4 regions of the Streptomyces sp. BoleA5 genome follow, and region 1 is predicted to be linked to each of the others. Evidence: riboswitches for the same ligand, from Rfam matches in the RefSeq annotation. Region 1 holds a riboswitch; each other region holds the start of a gene.
The links. Region 1 has a riboswitch for cyclic di-AMP ahead of B085_RS0109985 (M23 family metallopeptidase). Riboswitches for the same ligand answer to the same signal wherever they lie in the genome.
Positions count from the first base shown of each region.

Region 2: another riboswitch for cyclic di-AMP. It lies ahead of B085_RS0127675 (M23 family metallopeptidase); the one in region 1 lies ahead of B085_RS0109985 (M23 family metallopeptidase).
Region 3: another riboswitch for cyclic di-AMP. It lies ahead of B085_RS0130435 (transglycosylase family protein); the one in region 1 lies ahead of B085_RS0109985 (M23 family metallopeptidase).
Region 4: another riboswitch for cyclic di-AMP. It lies ahead of B085_RS0124315 (C40 family peptidase); the one in region 1 lies ahead of B085_RS0109985 (M23 family metallopeptidase).

Region 1 covers NZ_KB892094.1:96,812-102,629, reverse strand. The annotation lists gene B085_RS0109995 (DUF6227 family protein) at 1-544, shown strand, start outside; gene B085_RS0109990 (hypothetical protein) at 711-992, shown strand; gene B085_RS0109985 (M23 family metallopeptidase) at 1,117-2,376, opposite strand; cyclic di-AMP (ydaO/yuaA leader) riboswitch at 2,388-2,527, opposite strand; gene B085_RS0109980 (extracellular solute-binding protein) at 2,745-4,163, opposite strand; gene B085_RS0109975 (caspase, EACC1-associated type) at 4,160-5,818, opposite strand, start outside.
Region 2 covers NZ_KB892117.1:23,745-29,562, forward strand. The annotation lists gene B085_RS0127665 (HPr family phosphocarrier protein) at 1-107, shown strand, start outside; gene B085_RS0127670 (GntR family transcriptional regulator) at 325-1,017, opposite strand; gene B085_RS0127675 (M23 family metallopeptidase) at 1,248-2,012, opposite strand; cyclic di-AMP (ydaO/yuaA leader) riboswitch at 2,028-2,184, opposite strand; gene B085_RS0127680 (M16 family metallopeptidase) at 2,506-3,873, opposite strand; gene B085_RS0127685 (M16 family metallopeptidase) at 3,891-5,237, opposite strand; gene B085_RS0127690 (DNA gyrase/topoisomerase IV subunit A) at 5,444-5,818, shown strand, end outside.
Region 3 covers NZ_KB892124.1:129,346-135,163, forward strand. The annotation lists gene B085_RS0130425 (GNAT family N-acetyltransferase) at 1-236, shown strand, start outside; gene B085_RS0130430 (aldo/keto reductase) at 305-1,312, opposite strand; cyclic di-AMP (ydaO/yuaA leader) riboswitch at 1,946-2,135, shown strand; gene B085_RS0130435 (transglycosylase family protein) at 2,140-3,294, shown strand; gene B085_RS0130440 (SAM-dependent methyltransferase) at 3,503-4,318, shown strand; gene B085_RS0130445 (putative bifunctional diguanylate cyclase/phosphodiesterase) at 4,315-5,818, shown strand, end outside.
Region 4 covers NZ_KB892113.1:15,379-21,196, reverse strand. The annotation lists gene pcrA (DNA helicase PcrA) at 1-1,666, opposite strand, end outside; cyclic di-AMP (ydaO/yuaA leader) riboswitch at 1,995-2,153, shown strand; gene B085_RS0124315 (C40 family peptidase) at 2,161-3,297, shown strand; gene B085_RS0124310 (hypothetical protein) at 3,326-3,679, opposite strand; gene B085_RS0124305 (C40 family peptidase) at 4,019-5,086, shown strand; gene B085_RS0124300 (LuxR C-terminal-related transcriptional regulator) at 5,105-5,776, opposite strand; gene B085_RS0124295 (ATP-binding protein) at 5,773-5,818, opposite strand, start outside.

The DNA.
Region 1 (5,818 bases):
GCAGATGCTGTGGGAGATCGAGCACAACACCGGCCCCGGCGGCGACGAACCGCTCTACGAGGTGTACTCGGACCCGGACGCGCTGGCCACCGCGCAGCACATGATCGACGCGCGCTTCGGCGAACCCTCCCCGGAGGAGCTGGAGGCGGAGGCGGCGGACTGGCTGGCGCGGCTGCCGCAGCTGGCGATGGACCTGACGCCCGGGCCCCGGCAGTACACGGAGGACCACTCCGCCGAGCACGCGTGGCGGGTGCTGCGGCGCGCCGAGAACACGGACGTACCGGGCGAGGAGCTGCGCAGCCGGCTGGGTTCGGCGGTCGGCCACGACATCGCGTACGTCACCGGGCGGCACACCAGGATCGGCACCGGCCGGGTCGCCGGCTGGACGCTGTACGAGCACGCCTTCCTGCTGGAGACCGGCGAGGAGATCAGCCTCTGGGAGGTCGAGCACACGATGACCCCCGACGGGCGGCCGGTCTGCGAGGTCTACGCCGACGAGACGGCCGCCTGCGACTCCGCCGACGTGCGGCTGGAAGGTCTCTGAGCGCGTTCCGGCCGGGTTCGGACCCGGCTCCGGCCGGGTTCCGGCCGGGTTCCGGCCGGGTTCCGGCCGGGTTCCGGCCGGGTTCCGGCCGGGTTCCGGATTGCGGCCGGGGTGCAGCCGGAGGAAATTGGGGCATAGGCGTGTCGGTGGGAGGCGGGAGGTTCCCATGCCGGTCCTGGCGGAGGTCGAGTTCCCCGGTGTGACGGCCCTGCAGTACGAGGAGGCGAACCACCGTGCGGGGTTCGGGCCCGAGCATCCTCCCGCGGGCCTGCTCGCCCATTCCGCCGTGATCACCAATGAGGGGCTGCGGCTGGTGAACGTCTGGCAGTCCGCCCAGGCGCTCGAGGCCTTCATGGAGATCATGATGCCCGTCGCGAAGGAGTCCGGTTTCCCGGAGCCGAGCGGGCCGCCGAGGATCTCGGAGCTCTACAACTTCGTCGTCCCGTAGACACGGACCGGCGGCCCTGGATGACGGGGGGTGTCACCAGGACCGCCGGAGTTCGTGTGGTCGTACGGGGCCGTTCACGGTCTGCCGCGAAGAGCCGCGGCCGTTCGCGTCCCGGCCGGCCGCCTCAGACGGAGAGGCCCTTGCTGCGCAGCCAGCCCATCGGGCCGATCGGGTCGCCGCCGCCGGGGCGCACCTCGAGGTGCAGGTGCGGACCGGTGACGTTGCCCGTGGCGCCGACCCGGCCGATGGTGTCACCGGTGTCGACCTTGCCGGAGGTGACGATCATCGAGGAGAGGTGGCAATACCAGAGCTCGGTACCGTCGTCGAGGGTCAGGATGATGCGGTAGCCGTACGAACCGGCCCAGCCCGCCTCGGTGATGGTGCCGCTGTGGATGGCCTTGACCGGGGTGCCGGTCGGGGCGGCGAAGTCCTGGCCGGTGTGGGTGTTGGCCCACAGCGAGCTGGACTCGCCGAAGCCGGCGGTCAGCGTGTACGAGGAGACCGGCTTGACGAAGCTCTTGGCGAGCGCGGCCAGGCGCTCGGCCTCGATCTTCTTCGCGGCCTCCGCCGCGGCCTTCTTCTTGGCGGCGGCCTCGGCGCGGACCCGCTCCTGCGCGGCGGACTTGGCGGCCTTGGCCGACGCCTCCTGCTGTGCGGCGGTCCTGGCGGCCCGGTCGGCGGCGGTCCGCTGCTGCTGGGCCTGGTCGAGGATGCGGTTGCGCAGCGCCTCACCCGCGTCGGGGCTCAGGGCCTCGGCGACCTGCTTGGCCTCGGGGGCGCTGTCGTCCTCGACGAGGGCTCCGATGCCGGGCAGCTGCGACGCGTCGGGCAGATGGGGCAGGGAGACGGGGAGCGGGTTCTTGCCCTCGGCGGTGGCGACCCCTCCGACGCCGAGCACGGCCACGGCCGCGACCCCGAAGACCGCGGAACCGCGGCCCATGGAACGCTGCTTGGCGACGCGGTGCCGGGCGCGACGGGGGCCGGGGGACTCCTCGGTGGGGTTCCACGGCTCGGCCTGCGGGTCCTCGCGGGGTACGCCCTCGGCGTCCCGGGTGCTGCCGAAGGCCTCGAAGGCCTCGATATCCTCCTGCCGCGGGAGGGCGGCAGGGGCTTCGTACGCCTCTGGACCGGCGGCCTCGGGCTGCGCGGCGCCGGCGTCCGGGGAGGGCGTCTCCACGGCGGCGGCCGCGTCGAGCCAGCCGGCGGCCATGTTCCACTGGCCGGTGTCCCAGCCGTCGATGGCGTTCTTCGTCGGCGGTGCCTGCTCGGCGGCCGGGGGATTCCAGCCGGCGGCGATGTTCCACTCGGCGGTGTCCCACTCGGAGTACGCGGTCGCGGACCCCTGTTGCTGTCCGGGTATCAGGGCAGGCTCGTTCGACGCCACGCGGGCGCGCTCCTTTCCTTCCTTCTCGCCTACCGGGTTAGCTGACGGGTTCGGAGCAGGAAGGTCTCCTACGAGGACCGCGAACGGCCCCCGATTCACCCCAGGAAGTGGTTCCCCGGTTCCCGCGGACGGGATTCGGCAAGCGCACGGCGCCGCCCTGTCGGCGGCGGAATAACCGCGCTGCGTTATCGAACGTTAATAGAGGCGCCCGCCAATTCCAAGCCACTCAAGCGAGTTCATGACGGGAATCTATGGGGATGGACAGGGCATAAGCGGACATTGAGCCGTGACTGCCGTGACCTACGGGAAATGTGAGTGTGCATCAGTCGTTATGCGGAAGGGAGTGCCGCGCTCACGAGGAGTGATGGTCACCCCGGGCCCCGGCCGCCGAGCGCGCGCCCCAGACGGCCGCCCAGACGCTCCGCCGACGCGTCGGCGGAGCGGTGTGCCGCGAGCATTCCGTGCACTTCACGCTGCAGGACCCGGGTGAACGTGACGTAGTGCGCGGTCGCCGGACGGGCCCTGGCGGCCTGCAGCGCGCACCACAGCAGGGTCGTGTAACCGGGGGTCGCGGCGGACGGCGAGGGCGAGGGCTCCGAGCCGCGGCCCGCGGGGCGGTCGTAGAACCAGGCGCGGGGGTCGTGAGGATCGTCACAGTTGACATCCCCGGCCCCGTATGCAGAGCGTCGGGCGGGGGCGAAACCCGCGCTGAGCAGGGCATGTTGGGCGCCGCGTCCAGTCAGGAAGCGAATCAGGTCGGCGGCGTCGCCGGGGCGGTCGCTGGTGGCCGCCACGCCCAGGCTCTGCCCGCCGAGGGCGGCGACTCCGGGGAGCCGGGCCACGCCGAACCGGACGCCGGGGGCGAGGGCGGCGTCGAGCCGGTTGTAGGCGTACGGCCAGTTGCGCATCAGCACGCTCTGCCCCTCGGTGAACTGGGCGAGGGTGACCGACTCGTCGGCCTCCAGGGACTCCGGGTTGAGGTTGTTGGCCGCGCCCAGCCGCCCGAGCTCGTCCAGGCCCTCGCGCAGCCCGTCCTGGGTGCCGATGTAGCGGCCGTCGCCGTCGACGAGTTCGACGCCCGCGGTCCAGAAGGTCTCCAGGGTGTTGACGGTCAGGCCCTCGTACGCGCGCAGTTGGGTGGTGTAGGCGGCGTGGCCGAGCGGGCGGACGTCGGCGAGCAGGTCGCCGATCTTGGCGTAGCCGCGCAGGTCCGCGGGACGGCGGCCGGCCTTGGCGAGGTCGTCCGTGCGGTAGTAGAGCAGGCCGACGTCGGTGTTGAAGGGCACGGCGTAGGTGCGGCCCTTCCAGCGCCCGGCGTCCGCGGCCTGGCGCAGGAAGTCACCGTCCACGAGGGCGGGGTCGAGCGGACGCAGCAGCCCGCTGTCGGCGAACTCGGCGATCCAGCTGATGTCGAGGTTGACCACGTCGTACGCGGCGGTACCGGACTGGAAGGCGCCGATCAGCTCGCTGCGCTGCTCGTCGGAGGCGGAGGGGAGCTCGACGAGCCGGGCGGGCCGGTCCGGGTTGCGCCGGTTCCACTGGTCGATCAGGGCGCGCCGGACGCCGGGTTGCCCGCCGGCGGTGAGGTCGGCGTCGCTGGCGACGATCAGCGGCCGGGAGCGGTCGGGTTCCGGGGCCGGGGCGGTGGCGGGGCCGCCGCAGGCCGCGGTGGCCGGCGCGAGCAGGGCGAGCAACGCGAGCAGCACGCCGAGGGCGCGGCGCCGGCGCCGTACGGAGAGCGGGGGCCGGAGGCTGCCGCCCGCGCCTGCGGGGGCCATGGCGGTCATGACCCTCCCGAGGTGAGGCGGGTGATGGTCTCCGCGACCCGGTTCGGCAGGTCCTGCGTGGCCGCGAGGCAGGCGCCGCCGCCCTCCGTCACCGCCTTGTTGAAGCGCAGCGAGCAGCCGTAGCTCTCCAGGGAGACCACCAGCACGGGGACGTCCACGTCCGGCGGCTCCTCGCGGGCGCTGTCCTCGTCGTCGGTGACGAGGACGATCAGGGCGCCGGGGGAATCCGCGAGGGCGCGCGACCAGCGGCTCAGGGCGGCGGCCACGGGGGCGTCCCGCTCGACCGGTGCCAGCGCGCGGATCGCGGCGTCCCGCGCGGCCGCGTCGTTCGGCCCGATCGGCAGGAGGGTGCGGCCGGGCACCGCGGCGATGCCGTACCGGTAGCCGGAGGCGCGGGCCAGCACGGAGCGCACCGCGGGGACGTTGGCGCCGGAGTAGGAGGAGCTGGAGACGTCGACGGCGAAGAGGACCTCCCGCCGGGTGCCCGCGGCCCCGCCGTGGTCCCGCAGTGCGGCCTCGATGTCCCCGCGGCCGGCCGGTTCACCGCCCGCCGGGGGGTCGGCGACGAATACGGCGCTGTCCAGCGGGGTGTCGCCGGCCGCGTCCGTCCCGCTGACGTCCGTGCGGAAGCCCTGCGCGGCCAGCGCCCGCTGCCCCGGGCCCGAACGGAGCCAACCGGCGAGCCGGCGCACCGCCTCGGCCCGGTCGGCGCGGTCGGCCCGGCCGGTCTCCCAGGTCACCGGCACGAGGGTGAGGTCGAGGGGCGGCACGTCGGCGGGGTAGTAGGCGGTGTACGGGTCGGACTGGTTGCCCAGGCAGGGGGGACGGGACTCCAGGGCGGGGGTGACGAGGCCGGCCAGAGTGGACTCGGCGGTGAGCAGCGCCTGTTGGGTACCGCGCCGTTCGACCAGCCAGGTGCGGGCGGAGCAGGCAAGAGCCCGGTCGTCCGCCGGGGGCACGGCGTCGGTGGTGACCCGGGTGCCGGGCCTCAGGTGCAGCAACTGGTCCAGGGCCGCGTCCGAGGAGTGCGGTTCCGCGCTGCGGACGACCACATCCTGCGCGTGGGCGGCGTCCACCAGTTGCTGCGCGGTGCTGCCGGTGCGCCCGACGCCCTCCAGCGAGGTGGTCGCGGCGACGACGGCCGGGGAGTGCGCGAGGGTGACCGGCCGGCCGAGGGCGACGACGCTCTCCGGGCGCCGGGTCTCGGCCGCGACCTGGGTGGGGGCGGTGCCGGCCGCCGGTATCCACACGTCCGGGTGCGGCCCCACGTCCCGCAGCGGCAGCGCGCAGTCCCCGCCGCTCCCGCCGTCCTCGCAGGCGCGTTCCGGTTCGGCCCAGGCGGCGGAGGCGCGGAAGGCGGCGATGGTGCGGTCGGCCGGCGCCGCGTAGACGGTGGTGTTGATCTGGCCGCAGCCCTCGGGCCGGCCGCCGAGTGAGGCGGTGGTGCCGGTGGCCTCGCTGTCCTGGAATACGTCCAGCACGGAGGTGAGCGCGGCGCGCGTCTCCGGCGAGGTGAGCACCCGCAGTTCGAGCGGGGCGGGGCACAGCGGTGCGGGGCGGTGCGCCCACGTCCAGCCGGTGACTCCGGCCGCGAGGAGCGCCAGGGCGGTGCCGGCGCCGACGGCCCGGTGCCACAGCGGCTGGTGGGGGCCCGC
Region 2 (5,818 bases), on a different contig from region 1:
GTGAGGAGGTCGTGCTCGCTTCGGACGCCGACGGTGCGGACGCCGCTCTGGACAGCCTGGCCAAGCTCGTCTCCGAGGGGCTGGACGAACTCCCCGAGACCGTCTGACGCCGCACGCGGCCGCCTTACGGCAAAAGGGGCGGGCCCCGGAACGAAATCCGGCCGGATTTCGCGGGGCCGCCCCTCTCTCCTTTTCCGCACGTTTTTCGGGCAGCGCGCAGCGCGATGCGGCACGGAAATATATCCGCGCACGATTACCCACTTTGTATACGGCCCTTTTGTTGCGCCCGGCCGCCCGAATTGTGTACGGCGTGTTTCCGTTTCCTCACCGCGCCGCGGCGCGGCGCCCCGTGCTCTCCGGACGGCGCAGCCGGTGCACCGCCGTCGCCCGCTCCACATGGGCCGCCATCAACTGCCGGGCCCGCTCCGCGTCTGCGCGCGCCACGGCGTCGACGACCGCGCCGTGCTCCTCCCAGGACTCCACCGCGCGCCCCGGGGTGTCCACCGCGTACACCCAGGCGATCTTGTGCCGCAGCTGGGTCAGCTGCGCCACCAGGGTCGGGCTGCCCGAGGCTTGGGCCAGCGTCTCGTGGAACCAGCCGTCCAGAGCGGGCAGATCCGACAACTGGCGCCGCAGGGAACGCTCCTGGCCCAGCCGGACGAGCCCGCGCAGCACCTTCACATGCGCCTCGGTGCGCCGCTGCGCCGCCCGCGCGGCGCCCAGCGGCTCCAGCAGGGCCCGGATGTCCAGCAGGTCGGCGGCCTCCTGCTCGGTGGGCTCGGCGACGGACGCCCCGGCGTGCCGGCGGGTCTGCACGAACCCCTCGGACTCCAGGGTGCGCAGCGCCTCGCGCACCGGAACCCTCGACACCCCGTAGCGCTTGGCGAGTTGCTCCTCGGTCAGCCGGCTCCCCGGCGCGAAGAACCCGCTGACGATGTCGTCGCGGATCGCCGTGCACACCGCCCGGGCCGAAATCCGCCGGCCGACGCCGCCGGCCCCGTTCACGTCCGACCCCACATCGCAGATTCCTTTCGGTGCGCGCCGACGTCCGCCCTTTCATCCCCGCGTAACGGAGAGTCGGCGTTTCTGGCGCGACTCTATTCCAGTACGGCGCCGATTCCGACGGCCGCCCTGAATTCATGGAGCGTTTTTGGACACACCGACGGCCGGTATGCGCGGCATGCCGAAGGCCCCGGCGGGGGAACCGGGGCCTTCGTGTGGGGGGAGGGAAATGGCTCGGATGCGGCTCAGATGCGGACGCCCTTGGAGCGCAGGTACCCCAGCGGGTCCACGTCGCTGCCGTAGGACGGGGCCGTACGGGCCTCGAAGTGCAGGTGCGGGCCGGTCACGTTGCCGGTGGCGCCCGACAGGCCGATCCGCTGGCCCGCGGAGACGGTCTGGCCGACGGACACGCCCAGCGACGACAGGTGGCCGTACTGGGTGTACATGCCGTCCGCGTGGCGGATCACGATGTTGTTGCCGTACGAGCCGCCCCAGCCCGACTCGACGACGGTGCCGGCGCCCGCGGCGTGCACCGGGGTGCCCACGGAGGCCACGAAGTCCACACCGGTGTGGTAGCCGGAGGACCACAGGCCGCTGGTCGCGTGGTACGGCGTGCCGATGGAGCCGGCGACGGGCAGCGCCCAGCCGCCGATCGCGGCGCGGCCGGCCGCGGCGCTGCGCGACGCGTGCGCGGTACCGCTCTCCCGGGCCGCCTTGGCCTTGGCGGCCTGGGCAGCGGCCACCTCGGCGGCGCGCTCACGGGCGGCGCGCTCGGCCCGCGCGACGCGGGCGGCGTGGTGCTTGCGGGCGATGGCGGCGGCCCGGTGCTGCGCGGACGCCTGGTCGGCGAGGCGGGTGGCCAGGTCCCCGGCCACGGCGGCGCAGCGGGCGAAGGCGGAACCCTCGGTCCGGGCGTCGGCGGCCGCGGCGGGCACGACGAACGCGCCGGTGGTGACGGTGGTCAGCGCGGCGGCCCCGGCCAGGGCGGAGCGTATGGAGAACGACGCCATGGGCAGGCGGAGATCCTTTCCTTCCTTCTCGCCTACCGGGTTAGCTGACGGGTTCGGAGCAGGAAGGTCTCCTACGGGCGGCGGCACGCCGCCCGATTCACCCCAGGGACATCCCAGGTGGGTCCCCGGCTCCCCAGGCTCACGCCCGACGGGGACTCGGCGATCGTTGCTCCGGTGCCGCGGGTGGCGGCTGATTCCGCCGGGCAACCCGAGGACGCTAACCGCGCGTTGCTCCCGGCTCCAAAAAAATCCGGCAATATGTGCGGGATGCCACACCCGCCGCCAACCGGTCCCAACCGTCCGCAATAGCGCGACACCGCAGCTCACCGGCGGTGCATGCCCCCGCGGAAGGGCCCCGGCGCGGCCCGCGGACGGCTTCCGTACGGCCTGCGGAGCCTCGTGGCACGGCCCCGCCCGGGCGGCCGCACGGGCGCGTACGCGCCGCGGCCCCGGGCGCCGCGAGGGCGCTCGGGGCCGCGGTGGGAGGTACCGGTCAGCCGCTGACGACCTCGACCGGGCCGATGCCCAGCTCGCGGATCGGGTCCGCGATGACGGAGGCGTCGCCGACGAGGACGACCACGAGCCGGTCCAGGGGGAAGGCGTTGACGGCGGCGGCCGTCGCCTCGACCGTGCCGGTGACGGCCAGCCGCTCGTAGAGCCGGGCCTGGAAGTCGTCCGGCAGGGACTGCTCGACCTGGTCGGCGAAGGTCCCCGCCACCGCCGAGGCCGTCTCGTAGCGCAGCGGGGCGACGCCCACGAGGTTCTGCACGGCGGCGTCGCGCTCGTCGTCGGTGAGCCCCTCCGCCGCCAGGGTGCGCAGCACCTGCCAGGTGTCGGCCAGCGCGGGCGCGGTGACGTCGGTCGCCACGGAACCGCTGATGCCGAGCAGGGAGACGCCGGTGCCCTCCGGAGTGGAGAGCAGCACCTGCCCGAAGGCCCGCACGCCGTAGGTGTAGCCCTTCTCCTCGCGCAGGACGCGGTCCAGGCGCGAAGTCAGCGTGCCGCCGAGGCAGTACGTGCCGAGCACCTGGGCGGCCCAGACGGGGTCGTGGCGGTCGGCGCCGGCACGGCCGATGAGCACCTGGGTCTGGACGGACCCGGGCCGGTCGACGATCACGACGCGTCCGGTGTCGTCCGCGGTGATCGCGGGCAGCGGGCGGCGCTCGGCGGGCTTGCCGCTCCACTCCCCCAGCGTGCTCTCCAGCAGCGCCTCCAGGTCGATCCCCGCGAGGTCCCCGACCACGACGACCGTCGAGGTGAACGGCCGAACGTACGTGTCGTAGAAGGCGCGGACCGCTGCCGCGTCGATGCGCGCCACCGTCTCCTCGGTGCCCTGGCGCGGCCGGGAGCAGCGCAGGTCGGCGGCGAAGAGCTCCTTGGACAGCGCCATGGCGGCACGTCGCGCGGGGTTGGCCAGCTCGTGCGGGATCTCGTCGAGGCGGTTGCGCACCAGCCGCTCGACCTCGCCGTCCGGGAACGCCGGGGCGCGCAGCGCGTCGGCGAGCAGCCCGAGGCCCTTGTCGAGCCGGGAGACGGGGACCTCCAGGGAGACCCGGACCCCGGGGTGGTCGGCGTGGGCGTCGAGGGTGGCCCCGCAGCGCTCCAGCTCGGCGGCGAACTCCTCGGCGCTGTGCTTGTCGGTGCCCTCGGACAGGGCCCGCGCCATGATCGTGGCGACACCGTCCAGGCCCTCGGGCTCGGCGTCGAGCGGCGCCGCGAGCAGCACCTCGACGGCGACGACCTTCTGCCCGGGCCGCCGGCTGCTCAGCACCGTCAGTCCGTTGGGCAGCGTGGAGCGCTCGGGGGCCGGGAAGGCCCAGGGCCTGGGCTGACCCGGCCGGGGCTGCGGGTGGAACGTCATGGTGGTGTGGACGTCGGTCACTGGTCCGCGCCCTCCTCGTCCTCGTCGGAGTCCTCGCCGGCCGCGGAGCCGGTGGGCTCGTAGACCAGCGCGGCGCGGTTGTCCGGCCGCAGGGTGGCCGCCGCGACGGCCCGCACCTCGTCGGCCGTGATGTCCAGGATGCGCTTGACGGCGGTCAGGGCCAGCTGCGGGTCGCCGAACAGCACGGCGTACCGGCACAGTTCGTCGGCGCGGCCGCCGACGGTGGCGAGCCGGTCCAGCCACTCGCGCTCGAGCTGGGCCTGGGCCCGCTCCATCTCCTCCGGGGTCGGGCCCTCCTCGGCGAAGCGGGCCAGTTCCTCGTCGACGGCCGCCTCGACGTCGGGCACCTCGACGCCGCTGGACGTCTTCACGTCGAGCCAGCCGAGCGACGGCGCCCCGGCCAGCCGCAGCAGGCCGAAACCGGCCGCGACGGCGCTGCGGTCCCGGCGCACCAGGCGGTTGTGCAGCCGCGAGGACTCCCCGCCGCCGAGCACGGTCAGCGCCAGGTCCGCGGCGTCGGCCTCGCGGGTGCCGTCGTGCGGCAGCCGGTAGGCGGCCATCAGCGCGCGCGAGGGGACGTCCTCCTCGACGACCTCGCGGAGCTGCCCGCCCATCACCCCGGGGAGTGAACCGTCACGGGGCGCCGGCTTGCCGTCGTGGGCCGGGATGGTGCCGAAGTACTTCTCGATCCAGGCCAGGGTCTGTTCCGGGTCGATGTCGCCGACGACCGCGAGGACTGCGTTGTTCGGCGCGTAGTACGTCCGGAAGAAGGCCCGGGCGTCCTCCAGGGAGGCGGCGTCCAGGTCCGCCATCGAGCCGATGGGGGTGTGGTGGTACGGGTGGCCGTCCGGGTACGCCATCGCCGTCAGGCGCTCGAAGGCGGTGCCGTAGGGAACGTTGTCGTACCGCTGGCGGCGCTCGTTCTTGACCACGTCGCGCTGGTTGTCCAGGCTCTGCAGATCCAGTGCGGACAGCAGACTGCCCATGCGGTCGGCCTCCAGCCAGAGCGCGAGCTCCAACTGGTGGGCCGGCATGGTCTCGAAGTAGTTGGTGCGCTCGAAGCTGGTGGTGCCGTTGAGGGAGCCGCCGGCGGACTGGACCAGTTCGAAGTGGCCGTTGCCCGTGACGTTCGCGGAGCCCTGGAACATCAAGTGCTCGAAGAGGTGGGCGAGTCCGGTACGGCCCTTCACCTCGTGGCGGGAACCGACGTCGTACCAGAGGCAGACCGCGGCGACCGGGGTGAGGTGGTCCTCGGAGAGCACGACGCGCAGGCCGTTGGCCAGGCGGTGCTCGGTCGCGGTGAGGCCGCCGGATTCTGCCTCCGGCGTGGCCGTGTGACCCATGGGCAAGCTGTCCTTCCGGTCGCGTACTCGTTGTTTTGTGCTGAGACCTGCCACTCTAGGCAGCGGACAAACGGCCCGCGAAGTTCCCGTCACCGCCAGGTATGAGCCGGGGGGGTGGTCCGGGCTGTCGGTGGGGCGGTCCACAATGGTCCGCGTCAGTCCCGTGTCCTTATCCGATGAGGTCCAGCCGAAGGAGCAGCGCCCTGATGGCCCGCCGCACCACGAAGACCCCGCCGCCGGACGATTTCGAGGAGCGCATCCTCGACATCGACGTCGTCGACGAGATGCAGGGGTCCTTCCTCGAGTACGCCTACTCGGTCATCTACTCGCGCGCGCTCCCGGACGCCCGCGACGGGCTCAAGCCGGTGCACCGCCGGATCGTGTACCAGATGAACGAGATGGGGCTGCGCCCCGAGCGCGGCTTCGTGAAGTGCGCCCGCGTCGTCGGCGAGGTGATGGGCAAGCTCCACCCGCACGGCGACGCCTCGATCTACGACGCGCTGGTGCGCATGGCCCAGCCGTTCTCGATGCGTGTGCCGCTGGTCGACGGCCACGGCAACTTCGGCTCGCTCGGCAACGAC
Region 3 (5,818 bases), on a different contig from region 1:
TGCTGCTGCTCACCCACGCGTTCGACGTGTGGGGTGTGTTCCGCGTCACCTTGAAGACGGACGCGCGCAACGCGCTTTCCCGGTCGGCGATCGAACGCATCGGCGGCCGCTTCGAGGGCATTCGCCGCGCCCACATCCGTGCCGTGGACGGCACCGTCCGCGACAGCGCGTACTACTCGGTCCTCGCCGAGGAGTGGCCCGGCGTCCGCGCCGCGCTGGAGGCCCGTCTGGCCTGAGCCCGGCGGCGTACGCGAGGACGGGCCGGCCCTCGTGGGGTCCGGCCCGTCCGTGCGCGGCGGTGGGGTTACGGGATGCGCACGCCCGCCTCGGTGGAGAGACGGTCGATCTCGGCGAGCTCGTCGGCGCCGAGCGGGCCCGCGTCGAGGGCGGCGAGGTTCTGGTCGAGCTGGGCCACGCTGCTCGCGCCGATGAGCACGGACACGACCCGCGGGTCGCGCAGCACCCAGGTCAGGGCCAGCTGGGCCAGGGTCTGGCCGCGCTCGCCCGCGAGCTTGTCGAGGGCGCGCAGGAAGGTGAGCTTCCGCTCGGTCAGGGCGTCGCGCTTGAGGAAGTGGCCCAGCGCCATCCGCGAGTCGGCGGGCACGCCGTCCAGGTAGCGGTCGGTGAGCTGGCCCTGGGCGAGCGGCGAGTACGCGATGAGGGCGGTTCCGGTGTCGCCGACGGCGTCGAGGACGCCGTCCTCCGGGTCGCGCTGGAGAATGCTGTAGGCCGCCTGGTGGATCAGCAGGGGGGTGCCCAGCTCGCGCAGGATCTCGGTCGCGCGGCGGTGTGCCTCGGCGGGGTAGTTGGAGATGCCGGCGTAGAGGGCCTTGCCCTGGCGGACCGCGGAGTCCAGGGCGCCCATGGTCTCCTCCAGGGGCGTGTCCGGGTCGAAGCGGTGCGAGTAGAAGACGTCGACGTGGTCCAGGCCCATGCGGCCCAGGGACTGGTCGAGGGAGGACAGCATGTACTTGCGGCTGCCCCACTCGCCGTACGGACCGGGCCACATGTCGTACCCGGCCTTGGTCGCGATGAAGAGCTCGTCGCGGTACGGGCGGAAGTCCTGGGCGAGGAGCGTGCCGAAATTGGCCTCGGCCGAGCCCGCGGGCGGGCCGTAGTTGTTGGCCAGGTCGATGTGGACCACGCCGCGGTCGACGGCGCGGCGCAGCACCGCGCGCTGGTTCTCCAGCGGCGAGGTGTCGCCGAAGTTGTGCCACAGGCCCAGGGACACGACGGGCAGCAGGACCCCACTGCGCCCGGTCCTGCGGTAGTCCATCGAGGTGTAGCGGTCGTCGGCGGCGAGATAGGGCACGCGAGGGCTCCTGGGCGATGTAAGAAAATGTGCTGGATTGGGAGGCTACCGTCGCCGAATCGACGCTGTCACGCCCGTTTTCCGGAGTTCCGTCGTCGTCCGCCCGCTCTTCCGGCCCCTCCGGAGGGGGCGTTGTGGCGTACGCCACACCGCGGACGGTGCCGTATCCGCGCATCCGGGAATCGCCGGCCGCCCCCGGCGGTTGGCTCAGGGGGTGTTCGTGCGGGCGGCCCCTCAGAAGGGCGCGGTCGAGGGTGGATTGGACCGGAACACGTCCGCTCTTATCCGGCATTGATGCATCTAACCGGACATATGCGCCCACAGTGCATGCGTAATACCTCGTTGCGTGATGGGTGTCACGTGCCGGACACGCAGCGCAGGCCCCGGGCGACGCAGCGTCGATTTTCCCCGCCGAATTTCACCGGGCGATGTCGCGTGATTACCGAGGGGCAATTTTTCGCCTACGCAGAGCGGACACTTCTCACGTAACGTCACGCAGGTAATTGATCGACTTGCGGTATGCCGGGGGGCGTGATTCCGCTCCTTGCCCCGGAACGATTCCGTCGTTTAGCTTCCAGATCTCGCAGGACAAATGCCTGCGAGATTCTTCCGGGTGGAACGCCTAGTCCTGCCGCTGCCCGGACGCCGGATGACAAGACCGCACGGCAGGAGCGGGGGACCCAGGTAGTTTGCCGTTCCCGTTGGTCTCGGGACGGCTAGGGGTGAAGTCGCAGTGACACGCCTTCATACGGCGTGCCTCATTGCGGCCGGGCATCTCCAGCCCGAACCCGACAGCTTACCTCGCAGGCGTCGGAGAGGAATTCGGCATGCCCGGTAAGGGAAAGCACCGTCGTCCGCGGAACACCCGTATCACCCGTATCAGCGCGCTGGCCGGCACCACCGGTGCGGCCGTGGCGCTCCCGATCATCGGTGCCACCGGTGCCCACGCCGCTCCCGTGAGCGTCTGGGACAAGGTCGCGGCCTGCGAGAGCACCAACAACTGGTCCATCAACACCGGTAACGGCTTCTACGGCGGCCTGCAGTTCACCCAGAGCACCTGGGCCGGCTTCGGCGGCACGAAGTACGCCCCGCGCGCGGACCTCGCCACCAAGGCTCAGCAGATCGCGACCGCGGAGAAGGTCCTGGCGACCCAGGGCCCGCAGGCCTGGCCCGTGTGCGGTCCGAAGGCCGGTCTGACCAAGGCGATGGCCAACCCGTCGGCCACCCCGGAGAGCGTCTCCGGCACGGCCGCGAAGCCCGCCGCCAAGCCCGCCGCCCCCGCCAGGAAGGCCGAGGCGCCGAAGGCCACCACCGCGCCGAAGGCCACCACCGCGCCGAAGAGCGCCGGCGGCTCCTACGCGGTCGCCGGCGGCGACACCCTCTCCAAGATCGCCGACGCCCGGTCGGTCCAGGGCGGCTGGCAGAAGCTGTACGCCGACAACAAGTCGGTCATCGGCGGCAACCCGAACCTGATCTACCCGGGTCAGGTCCTGTCCCTCGGGGAGAAGGCCGCCGCCAAGCCCGCGCCGAAGGCCGCGAAGGCCGCCCCGGCCGCCGCCAAGGCCGCCTACACCTCCGGCTACACCGCCCCGCTCGACCGCGTCACCCTGGGCACCGCCTACCACCAGGCCGGCGCCATGTGGTCCAAGGGCTACCACACCGGTGTCGACTTCATCGCCTCGACCGGCACCAAGGTGAAGTCGATCGCCGCCGGCACCGTGGTCTCCTCGGGCTGGGGCGGCTCGTACGGCAACCAGGTCGTCGTCAAGCACGCCGACGGCCGGTACTCGCAGTACGCCCACCTGTCCTCGCTGTCGGTCTCGGCCGGCCAGACGGTCTCGGCCGGTCAGCAGCTGGGCCTGTCGGGCGCCACCGGCAACGTGACCGGTCCGCACCTGCACTTCGAGGTGCGCACCACCCCCGACTTCGGCTCCGACATGGACCCGCTGGCCTACCTGCGCGCCCACGGCGTCAACGTCTGATTGAACTGATCCACCGTCATCCGGCGGTAGCCTGTGCCCTGTTCCCCGCTTGTTGGGAACAGGGCACATGCCTTTGGTCTGTGACCGAAAACGGATCGAATATTTCCATTTCTTGTTTCCTCTCGAACGGTCGATCAGTAGCCTCTGTCGCACGTGGTCGTGTCCACGACCACGTGTCCCGATCGCCGACGACGAGTTGGAGCCGTTGATGGAGCGTCCCGCCTGGGCCCCGCAAGGCATCGATCTTTCCGTGCCGAGCGTGTCCCGCATCTACGACTACTACCTGGGCGGCTCGCACAACTTCGAGGTCGACCGGGAGGCCGGACGGCGGGCCATCGAGGCATTTCCGGGGCTGCCGAAGATCATGCAGGCCAACCGCGCTTTCATGCGCAGGGCGGTGCGCTTCTCCGTCGACCAGGGCATCACCCAGTTCCTCGACATCGGCTCCGGCATTCCCACCTTCGGCAACGTCCACGAGGTCGCCCAGGCCGCCAGTCCCGGCGCCCACGTCGTCTACGTCGACCACGACCCGGTCGCCGTCGCCCACAGCCGTGCCGTGCTGGAGGGCGTCGAGCACGCCGCCATCGTCGCCGCCGACCTGCGTTCCCCCCGCGACATCCTGGACAGCGCCGAGGTCCGCGGGCTCATCGACCTGGAGCGCCCGGTCGCGCTGCTGCTCGTCGCGGTCCTGCACTTCCTCGAGGACGCCGACGAACCGGCCAAGGCGGTGGCCGAGTTGCGGGATGCCATCGCCCCCGGCAGCCTGCTGGTCGTCACCCACGCCTCGGTCGAGGGAGGCCCGCGCAGACCCGAGGAGGGGGAGCGGGTCGAGAACGTCTACCGCAGCGCGAGCTCACCGCTGATCATGCGGTCCCGGGCCGGGGTGGAGCGCTTCTTCGACGGCTTCGACCTCGTCGAGCCCGGCCTGGTCTCCGCGCCGTTGTGGCGCCCCGACGGCTCGGACGACGAGGAACTCGACCCGGTCGTCTTCAGCGGGTTCGCGGGCGTCGGCCGCAAGGCGTGACCGTGACCAGAGAACCCGGCCCGGAGCCGGAGCCCGCCGACAGTCTGCGGCGCTTCGCGATCATCTGGAGCCGGGCGATCTACCCGGCCACCGCCACCTCCATGACGCGCGGCGAGTTCGAGGAGTACCTGCTCCCGCTCGCCGCGCGTCTCAACGCCACCCTGCGCGCGCAGCCCTTCGACCCCCGTCCGGCCGCGGAGGTCGGCGCCGCGCTCGTGGCCGCGCACTGCACCGACCCCGCCGCGCTCGCGCGCATCCTCGACGTCGTCGACGCCTACCTGCTGCTGTACTGCCCGCCCGGCCCCGCCCTCCCGTCCGAGGAGAGCCGTACCCGGTGCAACCGCCTGCAGCACTGGGTGGCCGCCGGGTACACCCGGGCCCTGCAGGAGCGCACACGGACCGAGCAGGAGGCTTTGTCCCGTGCGGCGCTGGCCGCCCGGGCCGTGACCGAACAGGCCCTCTACGAGAGCGAGGTCCGCTTCCGCGCGGTCTTCCAAGGCGCCTCCATAGGCATCGGCATCGCCGACATGGACGGCCGCGTCCTGGACGTCAACGCCGCACTCACCACCATGTTCGGCGGCCTGGAGCGGCACATCCGCAGCCGGAACGTCTACGACTGGGTGCACCCGGACGACGCCCCCGAGGTCTGGGAGATGCAGCGCCAGCTCAACCGGGGCGAACGCGACCACTACCGCATGGAGAAGGCCTACTACCGGCCGGACGGCACCGTCCTGTGGACCAATCTGACGGTCTCCCTGCTGCGTGACGCCGGCGGCGTCCCCCAGTACATGCTCGCGCTGATGGAGGACATCACCGAGGAGCGCCTGCTCAGCGAGCGGCTGCGGTACGAGGCCACCCACGACGCCCTCACCGGTCTCGCCAACCGGAACCTGTTCTTCGAGCGCCTGGAGCAGACGCTGGACGGCCCCGACGGCGTGGGCGTCGGCGTCTGCTACCTCGACCTGGACGGCTTCAAGGACGTCAACGACAGCCTCGGCCACGCCGTCGGCGACCGGCTCCTGGTCGCCGTCGCCGAACGCCTCCAGGCCTGCGTCACCTCTCCCGACCAGCTCGTGGCCCGCATCGGCGGCGACGAGTTCGCCGCCCTCGTCGTCAACCCCGCCAGCCGCGCCGACATCACCGGCCTCGCCGACCTGATCCTGGCCGCGCTGGCCGATCCGATCCGGGTGGACGGCCGCGACCTGTCCGTACGGTGCAGCATCGGCATCGTCGAGGGCCAGGCCGGTTCCCTGGGGCCCGCCGAGGCGCTGCGCAGCGCCGACATCACGATGTACCGGGCCAAGGCCGCCGGCGGCAACCGCTTCGAGGTGGCCGACCCCGACTCCGACGCGCGCGCCATCACCCGGCACGGGCTGACCAATCGGCTGCCGACGGCGCTGGAACGCGGCGAGTTCTTCATCGAATACCAGCCATTGGTGCGGCTCGACGACGGCAGTGTCCGCGGCGCCGAGGCACTGGTGCGCTGGTGCCACCCGATGC
Region 4 (5,818 bases), on a different contig from region 1:
GCACGGCCTCCAGGACGGTGGCGGGCCCGGCGCCGGAGTCGACGACGGTGCGCAGCTCCTCCAGCAGCTCGTTGAAGCGCTTGACGGCGTTGAGCGAGCGGGCGGCCATGCCGAAGGCCTCGTCGACCCGGCGCAGCGCGGCGGCGAAGGAGATCCGCTCGCGCGAGGCCAGGGCGTCGACCATCGCCTCGGCGCGCTCCCCGATGCCGCGCTTGGGCACGTTCAGGATGCGGCGCAGCGGGACGGTGTCCTCGGGGTTGGCGAGCACGCGCAGGTAGGCCAGGACGTCCCGGACCTCCTTGCGCTCGTAGAAGCGGACCCCGCCGACGACCTTGTAGGGCAGGCCGACGCGGATGAAGACCTCTTCGAAGACACGGGACTGCGCGTTGGTCCGGTAGAAGACCGCCACGTCACCGGGGCGGGCGTCCCCGGCGTCGGTGAGCCGGTCGATCTCGTCGGCGATGAACTGCGCCTCGTCGTGCTCCTGGTCGGCGACGTAACCGGTGATGACCGGGCCCTGTCCGGCCTCGGTCCACAGGTTCTTCGGCCGGCGCGAGGCGTTGCGCTCGATGACGGCGTTGGCCGCGGTCAGGATGTTCTGGGTGGAGCGGTAGTTCTGCTCCAGCAGGATGGTGCGGGCCTGCGGGTAGTCCTCCTCGAACTGGAGGATGTTGCGGATCGTGGCGCCGCGGAAGGCGTAGATGCTCTGGTCGGCGTCACCGACCACGCACAGCTCGGCGGGCTCCTCGCCCTCGGCCGCGTCCCCGGACGCCGTGCCGACCAGCTCGCGCACCAGGGTGTACTGGGCGTGGTTGGTGTCCTGGTACTCGTCGACCAGGACGTGCCGGAAGCGGCGCCGGTAGTGCTCGGCGACGTCCGGGAAGGCCTGCAGCAGGTTGACCGTGGTCATGATGATGTCGTCGAAGTCGAGCGCGTTGGCCTCGCGCAGCCGCGACTGGTACATCCCGTAGGCCTCGGCGAGCTTTTTCTCGAAGGGGTTCTCGGCCTGGTCGGCGAAGGTCTCCTCGTCGATGAGCTCGTTCTTGAGGTTGGAGACCTTGGCGCTGAAGGACTTCGGCGGGAACTGCTTGGGGTCCAGGTCCAGGTCACGGCAGACCAGCGCCATCAGGCGCTTGGAGTCGGCCGCGTCGTAGATCGAGAAGCTGGAGGTGAAGCCGAGCCTCTTGGACTCCCGGCGCAGAATGCGGACGCACGCGCTGTGGAAGGTGGAGACCCACATCACATTGGCGCGCGGGCCGACCAGCTGCTCGACGCGCTCCTTCATCTCCCCGGCGGCCTTGTTGGTGAAGGTGATCGCCAGGATCTGGCCGGGGTGCACCTTGCGGGCGCCCAGCAGGTACGCGATGCGGTGGGTGAGGACCCGGGTCTTGCCGGAGCCGGCGCCGGCGACGATCAGCAGCGGGGAGCCGGAGTGCTCGACGGCGGCGCGCTGCTCGTCGTTCAGGCCTTGGAGCAGCGCGGCCGGGTCCACCGCCGGGCGGGGGGCGCCGTCGCGGTAGTACGCGTCCCGGTCCACGGGCGCGTCGAAGCGCCCCTCGAAGAGGTCGTCGGGAACCGTCTCGGGCCCGTCCTCGGGAGGCGGCGGGGGCTCCTCCTCCCTCGGTTCGAGGCCGGCCAGGAAGCTGTCGTCAAAGAGGCTGCTCATCGCCTCCCGAGTCTAGGCCGTGGGACGGACAACGTTGCGCCGCTTGCCCGAGCCCGTACCTTCCGGACGCCCCGGCCGCCGTCCCCGGCCGGCCGCCGCGCGCGCCGCGGTCCGCCGCGCCCGGTCCGGCCCGTCCGGCCGGAACCGCGCCCGGTCCGGCCCCCTGCCCGTCACGAGCGGGCAGGACAGGGCCCTTCACGGCCCCGAATGGTGAAGGTCACGAAATGATTGCGGACAATTCGAACACCAGGGTTCCCACAGACCCCCGCAGTTGACTACCGTGCCGGATCAGGCGGTCCGCTCCACGCGGCGGCGACCGTGCCGTCACGGACCGCCTCCGCTGAGTCCGGCGACCGCCGGAGCCGGGGACCCACGACCTTGGGGTGAATCGGTCGGTACGGGCGCGACGCGCCCGCACGGACCGTAGGGCGGCCTTCCGAAGCCCGAACCCGACAGCTAACCCGGTAGGCGGTCCACGGAAGGAGCCGCCTGACTTGGCGACGCACCGCAAGCCGCGCCCGCGCGCGCTGACCGTCCCCGGCCCTCGGGCCGCGGTGGGACTCACGACCGCCGCACTGGCGACCGTCACCCTCTTCGGCGAGAGCGCGAGCGCGGCGCCCGCCTCACCCGACAAGCCCTCCATCACCGAAGTGAAGGCGCAGGTCGACAAGCTCTTCCACCAGGCGGAGGCCGCCACCGAGCGCTACAACGGCGCCAAGGAGCAGACCGAGCGGCAGCGCACGCGCGCCGACGCGCTGCTCGACCAGGTGGCCCGCAAGACCGAGACGCTCAACTCCGCCCGCCGCACGATCGGCGAGTACGCCGCGGCGCAGTACCGCGGCGGCGGCCTGGACGGGACGACGACCTTCCTGCTCACCTCCGACCCGCAGCAGTTCCTGGACCAGGCGCACCTGATGGACCGCCTGTCCGACCGCCAGGAGCACGCGCTGGAGACCTTCCGCTCCGAGCAGGCCGAGACGGCGGCCAAGCGCTCCGAGGCCGTCGAGAGCCTGCAGAAGCTGACCGAGGCGCAGCAGCGGCTGAACGCGGAGAAGACCGCGGTCAAGCAGAAGCTCGCCGCGGCGCAGAAGTTGCTGAACAGCCTCACCGCCCAGGAGAAGGCGCGGCTGGCGGCGCTGGAGAAGAAGCGCCAGGAGGAGGCCGCCGAGAAGGCCGCGGAGATCGCCGCCAAGGAGAAGGCCGCGCAGGAGGCGGCGGCGAAGGAGTCGGGCTCGTCCGCCGGCTCCTCGGGCTCGACGGCCCCGGCGTCCGGGACCTACGCCGCCAAGGCGGCCAAGGCGATCGAGTTCGCGCGGGCCCAGTTGGGCAAGCCGTACGTGTACGGCGCCACCGGCCCGAACTCCTACGACTGCTCGGGCCTGACCCAGGCCGCCTGGGGCGCCGCGGGCGTCTCGATCCCCCGTGTCACCTACGACCAGGTCGACTTCGGCAGCCGCGTGAGCGCCGACCAGCTGCAACCCGGCGACCTGGTCTTCTTCTACTCGGACATCACCCACGTCGGCCTCTACATCGGCGGCGGCCAGATGATCCACGCCCCCCACACCGGGAGCGTGGTGAAGATCGCCCCGATCACGGAGATGCCGATCTACGGCTACGCCCGGATGGCCTGAGCCCCCGGCCGGCCCTCCATGGCCGGGCTCAGGTCCACAGCACCGCGATGAAGATGTTGGCGGTGGTCAGCGCACCCACGGTGCCGAAGGCCGCCGCCGGCACCTTCTCCTCGTCCCGCTTGACGTAGACCAGGCCGAGGACCACCACCAGGACCGCGAGCTTCACACCGATCTTGATGTTGTTCACCGGCTGGTCGTCGGCCTGGTTGAGGCCGACCAGGAGCGCGCCGGTGACCAGCATGGTCAGGGCGCCGTGCAGCATGCCCGGCACGAAACGGGCCTCGCCGCGGCCCATGGCCTTCATCTGGGTGAGGAAGCCGCCCAGCAGCGCGGCGATGCCGATGATGTGCAGGCCGACGATCAGGTTGATGAGTACGTCCATGGCTCAGGACCCTAGCCAGGCTCATACCAGCGCCCGTCACCGAGGTCGCACTCTTCCGTCACATCGGTCACGGCCGGACCGGAAGTGACCAGGTCACCCGTCGAACAGCGGTCATCCGTGGGCAGTCCACGGCCGAATCGGACCAGTCCCGCACAGTGCGGAGCCCCCTCGCGGCGTCCAGGTTTAGCGTCCTGCCACAGGTGGCCGATCCCCACTGCCGCGCGGACCCCGTCCCCGGCACGGCCGCCCCCGCCGAAGGTCCGGCGGTGGACGGCTCCCCGTCCGCCCGCCGCCGGACCGCCGGGGGACGTACGGACAGCCCGGAAGGAGTGGCGTCGCGTGACGTCGCACAGAAGGCCCAAGGATCGCGGTCGGGCAGGCACGACCGCGCGCACCGCCGCCGGTCTCGCCCTGGCGGGCGCGGCCTCCATGACGGTGTTCGGGGAGGCCGGGCACGCCGAGCCGCGGCTGACCGCGGACGAGGCCAGGGCCCGGGTGGACCGGCTGTACGAGGAGGCCGAGCAGGCCACCGAGCGGTACAACGGCGCGAAGGAGAAGGCGGACACGGCCACCGGCCGCATCGAGCGCCTCCAGGACGAACTCGCCCGCAGGACCGAGCGCCTCAACCGCAGCCGGGACGGCCTCGGCTCCCTCGCCACCGCCCAGTACCGCGGCGGTGGCATCGACCCCGCCGTCCAGCTGGCTCTCGCCTCCTCCCCCGGCGACTACCTGGAGCGCGCCGGGATGCTGGACCGGATGAGCAGCCGCCAGAACGCCGCGCTGCGCGCGCTGTCGGCCCAGCGACGGGACATCGAGCAACTGCGCACCGAGACCGAGGGCGAGCTGGCGGAGCTGCGCGGCACCCGCGCCGAACTCGCCCGCCACAAGCACACCGTGGAGCAGCGCCTGGCCTCCGCACGGCAGCTGCTCGGCCGGCTCACCGCCGGGCAGCGCGCCGAGGTGCTGTCCTCCGGGGGCCACGGTTCCGCCGACCCGGCCCGTGCCGGCCGCGCCGCCACCGGATCGCGTACCGGTCTGGCACCGGCCGCCGCCCCCAACGCGCGGGCCGCCCGCGCCGTCTCCTTCGCCTACGACTCCCTCGGTCTGCCCTACGTCTGGGGCGCCACCGGGCCCTCGGCGTACGACTGCTCGGGCTTCACGCAGGCCGCGTGGCGCTCGGGCGGGGTGTCCCTGCCGCGCACGACGTACACCCAGATCAACGCGGGCACCCGGGTCTCCCGCTCCCAACTGGAGCCCGGCGACCTGGTGTTCTTCTACTCGGGCATCAGCCACGTCGGCCTGTACGTGGGCAACGGCATGATGATCCACGCCCCCCGCACCGGTGACGTCGTCAAGCTCGCCCCGGTCGACCAGATGCCCTTCGCGGGCGCCGCACGGCCGGCGTGACGCCCGCGCCGCGCGGCCTCAGACCAGCCGGCGGGCGGTCGCCCAGCGGGTGAGTTCGTGCCGGTTGCTGAGCTGCAGCTTGCGCAGCACCGCCGAGACGTGCGACTCGACCGTCTTCACCGAGATGTAGAGCTGCTTGGCGACTTCCTTGTACGCGTAGCCGCGTGCGATCAGCCGCAGCACCTCGCGCTCGCGCTGGGTCAGCCGGTCCAGGTCCTCGTCGACCGGCGGGGCGTCGGTGGAGGCGAAGGCGTCGAGGACGAAGCCGGCCAGCCGGGGCGAGAAGACGGCGTCGCCGTCGGCGACCCGGAACACCGAACTGACCAGGTCCGGGCCGGTGATGGTCTTGGTGACATAGCCGCGGGCACCGCCGCGGATCACCCCGATGACGTCCTCGGCGGCATCGGATACCGACAACGCCAGAAAGCGCACGGGGTGTTCGGCGTCGGCCATGAGCCCGGCGCAGCGCTTGAGGACCTCCACCCCGCCGCCGCCCGGCAGATGGACGTCGAGCAGGACGACGCCGGGCCGCGTCGCGGTGATGACGGAGACCGCCTGGTCCACGTCGGCGGCCTCGCCGACCACGTCGACCCCGGTCCGCTCGGTCTCGCCGATCTCGGCCTGCACCCCGGTGCGGAACATCCGGTGGTCGTCGACGAGGACGACCCTCACGCGTCGTTCCGTGCTCATGACGACCTCCCTGGTCCCTGGGCCCTGTCCATCTCCAGCTCC